Regions from separate parts of the Paenibacillus sp. FSL H8-0259 genome, predicted to be linked through region 1. Evidence: riboswitches for the same ligand, from Rfam matches in the RefSeq annotation. Region 1 holds a riboswitch; each other region holds the start of a gene.
What was found. Region 1 has a riboswitch for cobalamin ahead of NSU01_RS09685 (energy-coupling factor ABC transporter permease). Riboswitches for the same ligand answer to the same signal wherever they lie in the genome.

Region 1 (3,277 bases):
TTGTTGTATGGAATACAACAATCTTCCCTCAGAGCCAACTAAATGAAGTGAAATGCTGCCTTTTGTACAACAATCTTGGAATACATCCGATATTCCGGGGAAATTGTTGTACTTTGGGCATGATTTCAACAAAGCCAGCAGATTTCCTGCACTAAAATCTTAAATTCAACCCCGCAGCCACAGCCAAAGCTGCGCCAGCGCCAGCACAGCGATCCCGGCATACGCCCGGACCGCATAACGCCGCGGCACAGGCCGCGCGGTATACGGCGGCAGAATGATCTCCCCCGTGAACCCGCGGGTCAGCAGCCCCTGCGACAATCCGTAATAACGGTGCATCGTATTGCCGAAGAGGGCCGCGGTCATGGCCGCAGTCTCCCGCAGCCTGGCCTTATACCCTCTGCGGCCGCCGCGCAGCCTCCGGGCCAGCATCAGCCCGTGCGCCGCATCATTCAGCAGGAACAGGAAGCGGTACATGATCAGCATCAGCTCCAGCACAATCTGCGGCATACGCAGCTTGCGCAGCACCTGCAGAAGCTCGCTGAACGGGGTGGTGAACATCAGGAAGAAGAAGCAGCTCATGCAGGCCGAGATTCTGGCCAGCAGTTCACCGGCCCGCTCCAGCCCTGCTGCCGTGATATACACCGGAAGAGGCGGCCCCGAAATCCGGAATATGCCAGCTTCCCCGGCAGCCGGGTGGCCGAATTCCACGAGCAGCGCCGGTACACTAAGGCAATAGAACAGCAGCGCCGTGCCAAACAACAGCCCGTAGGCGCGATAGGGAATTTTGGCATGCAGGATGCACCAGGACATCATCCACAGCGTAATCACAAGCTGCAGCACCGGATGCACGGTATAGGAGAGCAGGAACATCAGTGCCGCGAACGAGCTTTTCCACATGGGAGACAGCTGCCTCAAGGCATTATTATAAGAAAGGACATCAATTCGTCTGATCACTTGCTGATGCTGTTCTGCTTCGCCTGGCCTTGTTTCCCTTTCAGCAGCCCCAGTGAATATCCGATCACCCCGGCGCCAATCGCCGCCTGCAATGCGAACAGCATACTCTCCGTCTCACCCGGAAGCTCGGTCAGCGGCTTGAACCAGGGTTCATATTCGGGGTTAATCTCTGTGATCACACCCTCGGCAGCATCATCGGCCCCGCCGAAATCACCACTCACGAACAGCAGCGGCAAGACACACAGCAGGACAACAGCCAGCAGCATCAATCCATTTTTCCATTTATTGCTCATTATGCATTTCCCCCTTTGACCTTACGTTTCAGGAGCGACATTTCATTCGGACTGTACGATTTCAGCCAGTTCCACAATAATACGGTCAGCAGCCCTTCGCTGATGGCCAGCGGAATCTGCGTCACGGCAAAGATCCCCCCGAATTTGAGAAAAGACGCCAGGACTCCGCCATCCGCAGCCGGAAAAGCCACCGCAAGCTGGAAGGAAGTCACTACATAAGTCATCAGATCGGCAACCGCCGCTGCACAGAATAAGGCCAGCTTCTCGCGGTCCGGCAGCTTCATCATCAGCTTATAGACTGCATATCCGGCAAAAGGCCCCGCGACCGCCATCGAGAACGCATTCGCCCCCAGCGTAGTGATCCCCCCGTGCGCCAGAAGCAGCGCCTGAAACAACAGCACGATCGAGCCGATCACGCCCATCGGCAACGGTCCCAGCATAACTGCGCCAAGTCCGGTACCTGTAGGATGCGAGCTGCTTCCGGTAACGGAAGGCATTTTGAGCGCCGATAAGACGAAGGTGAACGCCCCTGCCAGACCGAGCAGCAGCTTCAGCTCCGGATTCTCCCTGGTCATCGATCTAAGCCTGATAATCCCGAGTATGAAGAACGGTAAGAACGCCACCCACCAGAACACGGCCCAGCCTACCGGCAGAAACCCTTCCATAATGTGCATAGCCTGGGCCGTTCCCGGTTCATTCAGCATAAAGTACACTGTAAATCCGGCAATCAGCGCCGCAAAACTCCAAAATCCGCGTTTCTTCATTTGTCAGCCTCCAAGTTTCTTTAATATAGCAAACCCAAAAAACTCCCGCCCTTCAGGGTGGGAGTGTATGTACGCAGGTATGATTCGATAGAGAGCACTGCCGTGCGCCAACAAGGGGTTCTGCACCCGGTCGCTCCGCATGGGCCGCTCAACGCTGTGTCTGCATAACATTGAACCGGCTCTGATCTTGATCTTCAAGATTCCCTCCGGTCCTGCAGGCACATCGCTTCATCTCATTAACCTATCCGTACACCGCTCCTATCCGCGTAGAGTCGTGGTGTGCGTAATCAAGGTAGGTCTCCTGGCTTGGAATACGGGCGCTATATCCTTCGTCTTCCCCGGGGTTCTCCCCGAGTGACATCATGAAGTTCAGCTCTTCCTTACAGTGGCGGGACCGCTCGGGACTTGCACCCGATTCCCTGTTATCCCTTGCCTGATCCGGCAAGAGCACCTTGTTACATCGCTAATCCATCCTACATCATAGCGGAACAGGCTCTGCATGTCTGTGATAAAATTGGAGCGGCTGCGAGGCGCAGTATTCATTTGCTTGTAAGGCAGCGTTCATTTGCTTGTAAGAATGTCATTTGAGTAATATAATTATTAACTATATAACCTGAACGTGGAGGCAGCGCATGAAACTTGATCTAACCGACCAATCTTTACCCGTGTACGAAGCGTTATCCAGTGCTGTGCGCCTGCAGATGCTGCGGCTCCTGTCCGAACAGCCTATGAACGTCAAGGAACTGGCCGGGGCGCTGAAGCTCAGCAGTGCCATTATGACGATGCATGTGCGCAAGCTGGAAGCTGCCGGACTGATCCGCAGCCACATGGCTCCCGGGCGCAGCGGACTACAGAAGATTTGTACACTGGCCGCCGAGAGTGCTGAGATTATTTTCCCTGGACAAGCCAGAACACAGCGCAGAGGCTACCGTAAGGAAATACCCGTGGGCCACTACTCTGATTTCCAGATTGAACCGACCTGCGGATTATCTACAACCGAGCGGGTAATCGGCAACTTTGACGATCCGCGGTATTTCTGGGATCAGGAGCGGGTGAATGCAGGCATCCTGTGGTTCGGCAAAGGATTCGTGGAATATAAAATCCCGAACTTCCTGCTGTCCAGCCAGAAGCCTGAGGAGCTGGTCATCACGATGGAGATTGCCTCCGAAGCCCCGTCCATCAATAATAACTGGCCTTCCGACATCACCTTCACACTGAACGGACAGCGGCTCGGTTTCTGGACCAGCCCCGGCGACTACGGGGACA
Region 2 (3,277 bases), 1.7 Mb from region 1:
TCCTTCATTGATCGACTCCGGATAATATCCGCAGATGTTCATAGATGCTTAACGCGGTCCCGTACTTCGGCTTGCTTGGCGGCATTGAAGCGGGTCTGATAGTCGCCGGTCAGATATCCGGTTACCCGGCGCAGCCGGCGGATATGCGTTGTATCTTCATGAGCGCCGCAGGATGGGCAATTCGTGCCGATTACACCTTCGTGGCCGCAGCCGGAGCAGCGGTCGATCGGGTGGTTGATGCTGAAATAGCTGATGTCCTGCTCCAGCGCGTATTTGATGATTTTGACGAATGCTGCAGGGTTGCTGCGGGCGTTGCCGTTCAGCTCTACATAAGAGATCGCTCCAGCGTTGCAATATTCATGGAATGGAGCTTCCAGGCTGATCTTCTTGGCTGCGCTCAGGTCGTAATAGACCGGAATGTGGAATGAATTCGTATAGTATTCACGGTCCGTTACACCCGGGATGGAACCGAGAACCTTGCGGTCTATCTTGGTGAATTTGCCGGAGAGACCTTCGGCAGGCGTAGCGAATAGAGTAATGTTCAGATCCAGCTCTTCGCTCTTGCGGTCGCAGTATTCACGCATGTGGCGGACAATGGCCACTGCCTTGGCATGGACCTCCATATCTTCGCCATGGTGTTTGCCGTACATAGCCTTCATGCACTCGGCCATACCGATGAAACCAAGGGACAGGCTGCCGTGCTTCAGCAGTTCACCTACGCTGTCTTCCGGTGCAAGCTGTTCGCCGCCTTCCCAGACGCCTTCACGCATCATGAAATCGGAGGCTTTGGCTTTCTGGGAAGCCTGAATGCGGAACCGGTGCAGCAGGCCGTCCAGCGCAACGTCCATATAATGATTAAGATCTTCGAAGAAGCCTTCCTCGTCAGCGGCAAGGCGGCGGCCAGTTACTGTGCCGTAAGCCAGACCAAGACGTACAAGGTTAAGCGTATTGAATGAAAGGTTGCCTTTGCCCGAGCAGTGATTGCGCCCGAAGCGGTCGCCCAGAACACGTGTCCGGCAGCCCATCGTAGCAAATTCAGTATCCGGATCGGTTGGATCGTAGTACTGCATATTCAGCGGAGCATCCAGATTGGCGAAGTTCGGATACAGCCGGCGTGCAGAGCACTCTGCCGCTTTCAGGAACAGCTCATAGTTAGGATCACCAGGCTGCTGGTTGACACCCTGTTTGCACTTGAAGATCTGAATCGGGAACACCGGTGTTTCTCCGCTGCCAAGTCCGTTCATAGTAGCAGTTAAGAGGGAGCTAATCACGAGCTGGCCCTCCGGAGAGGTGCAGGTTCCGTAGTTGATGCTGGTAAAAGGAATCTGGCCGCCTGAGCGGCTGGACATGGTATTCAGGTTATGTACCATGCTCTCCGCAGCCTGAAGGGTTTCAATTTCTGTCTCTTTCAGGGCGAAACGGAAGGCACGCGGATACTTCTCTTCCAGATCGCTGCGGGTCATAGTGACCTCGCCGAGTGCTTCGCCGGCTGCACCTTCCTCGAAATATTCCATTCCTTTGCGGAACAGCTTAGCGAAGGATTTAGTGACATAAGGCGCCAGATCGTAATCCAGCTTGTTGGCGGATACGCCGCCGTACTGGGCATTCTGCTGGGACTGGAAAATAATCGCCACCAGCGACATAGCCGTCATAATCGAATTCGGAGGGCGGACGCTGCCGTTGCCGGTATTGAAGCCTTCGCGGAGAAGACGTTCAAACGGGATGAAGATGCAGTTGGTTGTTCCAATGGCATATTGGTCCAGGTCGTGTACATATACAACATTATCTTCAATAGCCTGCACGAGCTGTGGCGGCATCGTGAAATTGCGGGCGTACCACTTGGAATATTCACTGCCGAATTTGCTCATCTTGCCGGAGAAGCTCTCCCCGTTCAAGTTGGCATTCTCGCGCAGCAGATCCAAATCCCGGCTGTCGATAATATCCCGTCCCAAATGAATAACTTCTTCCAAAAGAACTTCCTGTGCAGCTTGTCCTTCGTTATATCGTTTCTCCAGCAGCGTCATTGTATAGCTCTCTCCTCTCGGTATCGTAAGCGTGAAGCATGTGCTCCATGACATCAGTAAAAAGGCATCTCCAGCCGGGAGGCGGGAAATGCCCGAATGCGTATTGCAAATATCCGAAACAGCGGACATTTGCCGGTGGTCTATGTGGAAAATACGAACGGGCACAGGGCTTGTCCTGTTCTGGAACCTGTTCTTGTACCTTCCGCAGAAGCCGATACCTGAGGACGATACTCTATCGTCCTCAGGTATCGGCAGCCTCTGGCCCGATTAACGGAAAGGCTAACTCTGCTCGTGCAGGCCGCATGCGGGCACCTCGCCTGTTCCTCGCAGGAGTCTAACCGGTGCCACAGAAACAGGCAGGTCTCCTGGCTTCCGGCATGCCCTCCGGCGCCTTCCCGAGGGGCCTCGCAGCCCCTTAGTGGCTTGTTGTCGGAGGATGCTGCTCCAGCGGCGTCTGGCAGCTGGAACATCCGGTTACAGTGGCGGGACCGCAGCGGATTTGCACCGTGTTTCCCTATTAAGCTTCAACCCTAGCAAGAGGGCGAAACACCTGTTTCTACTATATTTTGTTGTTGTTAAATAAAAGTAACTCAATATATTGTGTTTGTAAACATTTTTTTGCGAATCCGCGCGGGGAGCGGGTTCCGCAGGTTTACTCACAGATGATCCACAGTTAGTCCACAGGTAATCCACAACTTTCCTGTGGATATGGCCTTAAATGAGTCATAAATTGTCCCAAAAGATGCCACAAAGACTCCATAAATAGAGTGCGTCTAATCCTAGTAGTTTTACTGGGGAGATAGTAATAGAGAGGGGGGGCTATGGGTATTTGTGGGAGCGGCGCTGAAGGGTTACAATTAAGGAGTAAGGACAGAACAGACTCATCAAACTTGCAGGAGGGATTTCATAATGGCGATTGGCGAAGTGACCGTTATTCCGATTGGCACTGGCAGTACCAGTCTCAGCAGCTATGTGGCCGATATGCAGCGTGTGCTGCAGACCGTGGAGGGGATTACCTATGAGCTTACTTCGATGGGGACTATTATTGAAGGACCGGTTGCACGGATTCTTGCTGCGGTAGAAGCGCTGCATGAGTCGCCGTTTACGTCAGGAGCACAGCGGGTTTCCACCTCGCTTAAGATTGATGACCGTCGTGACAAGCCTTCTACGAGCCGCAGCAAGCTGGAATCCGTGGAACGCAAGCTGCAAGGAGAGTAAAGAGTACCTGTAGTTGTAATCAGATTCAACCTATA
Region 3 (3,277 bases), 1.1 Mb from region 1:
GGGAATGCTGGCGGGGCTGAAAGCAGCGGGGAGGCAGGCGTCAAGCTGGTGTTCAGCTTTGCCTCTGTGGCGGAATGCTCCGCCTTTAACCCGGCGGAGATCATCGTGATGTCCGGTAATAACGTTGCGGACACTTACAAGGTTGTAGCAACTGCGAGCAGTTGCCTGGCCGCCGGAGTTGACGGCGGCGCGAATGGGGATGCAGCCGCTGGAAATAGCGGCGGCTCTGATAAAGCCGAAGCCTCCCCGGCGGCGGGTGCATCGGGCGCCGGAAATGACGGCGGCTCTGATGAGGGAGCTGCCGGGACTGACGGCGGGGCGACCGGAAATGAAGCCGTGGGGACTGACGGCGGCGGAGATGCAGCCGCTGGAAATAGCGGCGGCTCTGATGAAGCCGAAGCCTCCCTGGCGACGGGTGCATCGGGCGCAGGAACACCTGCGCGCGTATATGAAGTGACGGTGGAGCTGGAGCCGGGCGCAAAGCTGGCCGCGGGTGATGTGATCACTGCGGGCATCTATACGCTGAAGCTACAGGCTAGTCCGGGGAGCATTCTGGGAAGTACCCCGAGCACTACTCCGGAGACTACACCCGGCACCGGCCCCACTCCTTCCGCCAGCCCGGACACGGATGCGGAATGATTGGGTGAGAGCCTGAATTGGGCGAAGCCGGATGTAAGAGAAGTCCGGCATTTCATCAACGGTGCTTCCGCGTAAGCTGGCAGAGAGGTCATTGTACTTTGTCCACTCAAATCAGGAATAATCAGCCCTATTATGCGTTCTATTGTATTGGGTACATTAGATTCCGGATTTTAGAGCTTATAGGGGGTATATTCCAAAATCAATTGGATTAAATACAGCAGAATGCATTATGGCCGCCGTATATTCCCATTCTGTTGTACATAATACAATCAACCAGCTGCCGGCTCTTGCCGGAAGCGGAAGCATCACTATTTAAGTCCTGAACAGCATGATATGCCGGGAGAATGCGGCGAGTGTTGTTCAGGATTTTTTGTGCGGAAGGGGCCGGTTGTGCCTATAATTGAAACAGCTTGTCTATAGACATACAGGGGAATAGTAGATATGATTGTTTGTGAATATTCAAATTTAATAAGCTTTGGAAAAAGGTGCGGATTTCCGTAGAAACAGGCGCAGTCATGCAACAGATACCCATGCCGGTTCTACGATTGTAATCTGCTTAAAAGGGAAGTCCGGTGCAAGTCCGGTGCGGTCCCGCCACTGTAAATGCGGAGCGACTCCTGAGAAGTCACTGTCTGATAATAGGATGGGAAGGCGGGGGAAGCAATGAAGCTTAAGCCAGGAGACCTGCCTTTTTCGTTGTTGTTTCTATTCTTCGGGGGTAAGAATGCGGAACAGGTGCAAATATAAGCAGTGGCTGTGTGAGGGAAACTTCATATCAGCTGCATGTATTGTATCCTTCCCCGGCCGCCCTGTACAGGGCGGTCTTTATGTTGCACCCGCATCAGCGGAGGACGCAGGATTCATCTATACCATTCTATTCACAGAAAGAGGTCAAGCAATGAAGAACAATTTATCATCCAAGTTTATCCGGCTGGGTCTGATCGTTGTCATGATGTTCGCGGTTCTGGGAGCGGCTGTAGCTCCGGCGGGACAGGCTTTTGCAGAGACGGCTGCGAGCACTGGGAATAACGCGGCATCTCTACCTTCAGGCACAGCAGTTAGCGTAGCTGAGGCAGTCTATGCCACTTCGGAGTTTGTGCTGAAGGCCGGAGTCCAGTCCGACTGGCAGGCCATCGGCCTAGCGCAGGCGGGCTATAAGGTTCCGGATAGTTATTTAAAGGCGCTTGAGAGTAAAGTAGCCGCAGCCAAGGGTGTCTACGCCAGAGCTACGGACTATGCGCGGATTACGCTTACGGTTAGGGCGCTTGGCGGGAATCCGGCGGATGTTGCCGGCTACAATCTGATTGAGAAGCTCTACAATAACGATAAAATTACCGGCCAGACGCTGAACAACGCAGCCTATGTACTGCTGGCGCTTGATTCCGGAACTTATACTATGCCTGACAATGCGAAATGGACCCCAGCTAAATTGCTGGCTGAGATCCTGTCCAAGCAGAACACTGACGGAGGCTTCACTCTGACTACGGGGGCTAGTGATCCGGACATGACGGCGATGGTGCTTACTGTGCTGGCAGGACATAAGGATGATCCGGCAGTCAATACCGCAGGACAGCGGGCGGCAGCCTGGCTGGCGACTGCACAGGACAAGAACGGCGGCTATGGTGACAGCAGCGAGAGTGTCGCTCAAGCCATTATTGGTCTGTCCTCCTTTGGCATTGACCCGGCAGGGGCGGAGTATACCGTAGGCAATGTAAACCTTGTCAGTAAGCTTCTTAGCTATAGTGCAGCAGATGGCGGGTTCGCTCATACAGCGGGGGGAAGCTACAATCAGCTCTCGACAGAGCAGGCACTGGAAGCATTGGTAGCTTACAAGCTTTTCAGCACAGGCAGCAAGCTCTATGATCTTAGCAATTCACCTGTGAAGAGTCCTCAGGTTAGTGTGTCCGTTGCCATTGAGAGCCCTAACGGAACCCTGGCAGAAGGCACTGTATATGCGGGAAATGTACTTCAAGCACTGGAGAAGGCAGCGGCGGCGAAGAAGGTGGCCCTGGTCAATGAAGCTGGCAATTACGTGACGGGAATCGGCGGCGTAACTGCGGGTGCTTTTGGCGGCTATGACGGGTGGATGTATGTTGTAGCCCGCGGTGGAGCGTGGATCTATCCAAGTGTAGGCATGGGTGATTTCCTTCTTGCGGAGAATGACCGCGTGCTTGTCTATTATGGCGGGGATAACACACAGGTGGTAGAGTCCGTGGCGGTCTCCCCTGCACAGCCGCAGCCTGGACAAGATATTACTGTAAAAGTAACTCAAAAGCAGTGGGTATGGAATGAAGCGACCTTCACTTCCGACCCGGTATCCTCGCCAGCCGCAGGGGTTCAGGTATCCATCGGCGGTAAAACTGCTGTTACGGATGCTGCGGGTTCAGCTGTTGTTGCCGGCGGCCTGCCAGCGAATAAATATACGATTACCGTTACCGGATATCTCAAAGACAGCACACCTGCGGTAGTCCGCTATTCGCAGCCGCTGACCGTGGCTTCTGCTGCGGCTGACCGTGCTGCTTTTACCGATGTGAAGTCAATCTCGCCTTGGGCGCTGGAGTCAGTGTACACGGTCTATGACCGCAAGCTGATGGGCGGTGTCAGTGAGAGCAGCCTCGTGTTCGCACCGAAGCAGAAT

Region 2: another riboswitch for cobalamin. It lies ahead of NSU01_RS02460 (anaerobic ribonucleoside triphosphate reductase); the one in region 1 lies ahead of NSU01_RS09685 (energy-coupling factor ABC transporter permease).
Region 3: another riboswitch for cobalamin. It lies ahead of NSU01_RS05175 (S-layer homology domain-containing protein); the one in region 1 lies ahead of NSU01_RS09685 (energy-coupling factor ABC transporter permease).

Annotation. Positions count from the first base shown of each region.
Region 1 covers NZ_CP150147.1:2,282,975-2,286,251, reverse strand. The annotation lists gene cbiQ (cobalt ECF transporter T component CbiQ) at 166-954, opposite strand; gene NSU01_RS09690 (energy-coupling factor ABC transporter substrate-binding protein) at 951-1,247, opposite strand; gene NSU01_RS09685 (energy-coupling factor ABC transporter permease) at 1,247-2,011, opposite strand; cobalamin riboswitch at 2,285-2,481, opposite strand; gene NSU01_RS09680 (ArsR family transcriptional regulator) at 2,644-3,277, shown strand, end outside.
Region 2 covers NZ_CP150147.1:570,277-573,553, forward strand. The annotation lists gene nrdG (anaerobic ribonucleoside-triphosphate reductase activating protein) at 1-42, opposite strand, end outside; gene NSU01_RS02460 (anaerobic ribonucleoside triphosphate reductase) at 39-2,024, opposite strand; gene NSU01_RS02465 (hypothetical protein) at 2,121-2,246, shown strand; cobalamin riboswitch at 2,362-2,593, opposite strand; gene NSU01_RS02470 (MTH1187 family thiamine-binding protein) at 2,934-3,242, shown strand.
Region 3 covers NZ_CP150147.1:1,214,031-1,217,307, forward strand. The annotation lists gene NSU01_RS05170 (hypothetical protein) at 1-639, shown strand, start outside; cobalamin riboswitch at 1,157-1,346, shown strand; gene NSU01_RS05175 (S-layer homology domain-containing protein) at 1,538-3,277, shown strand, end outside.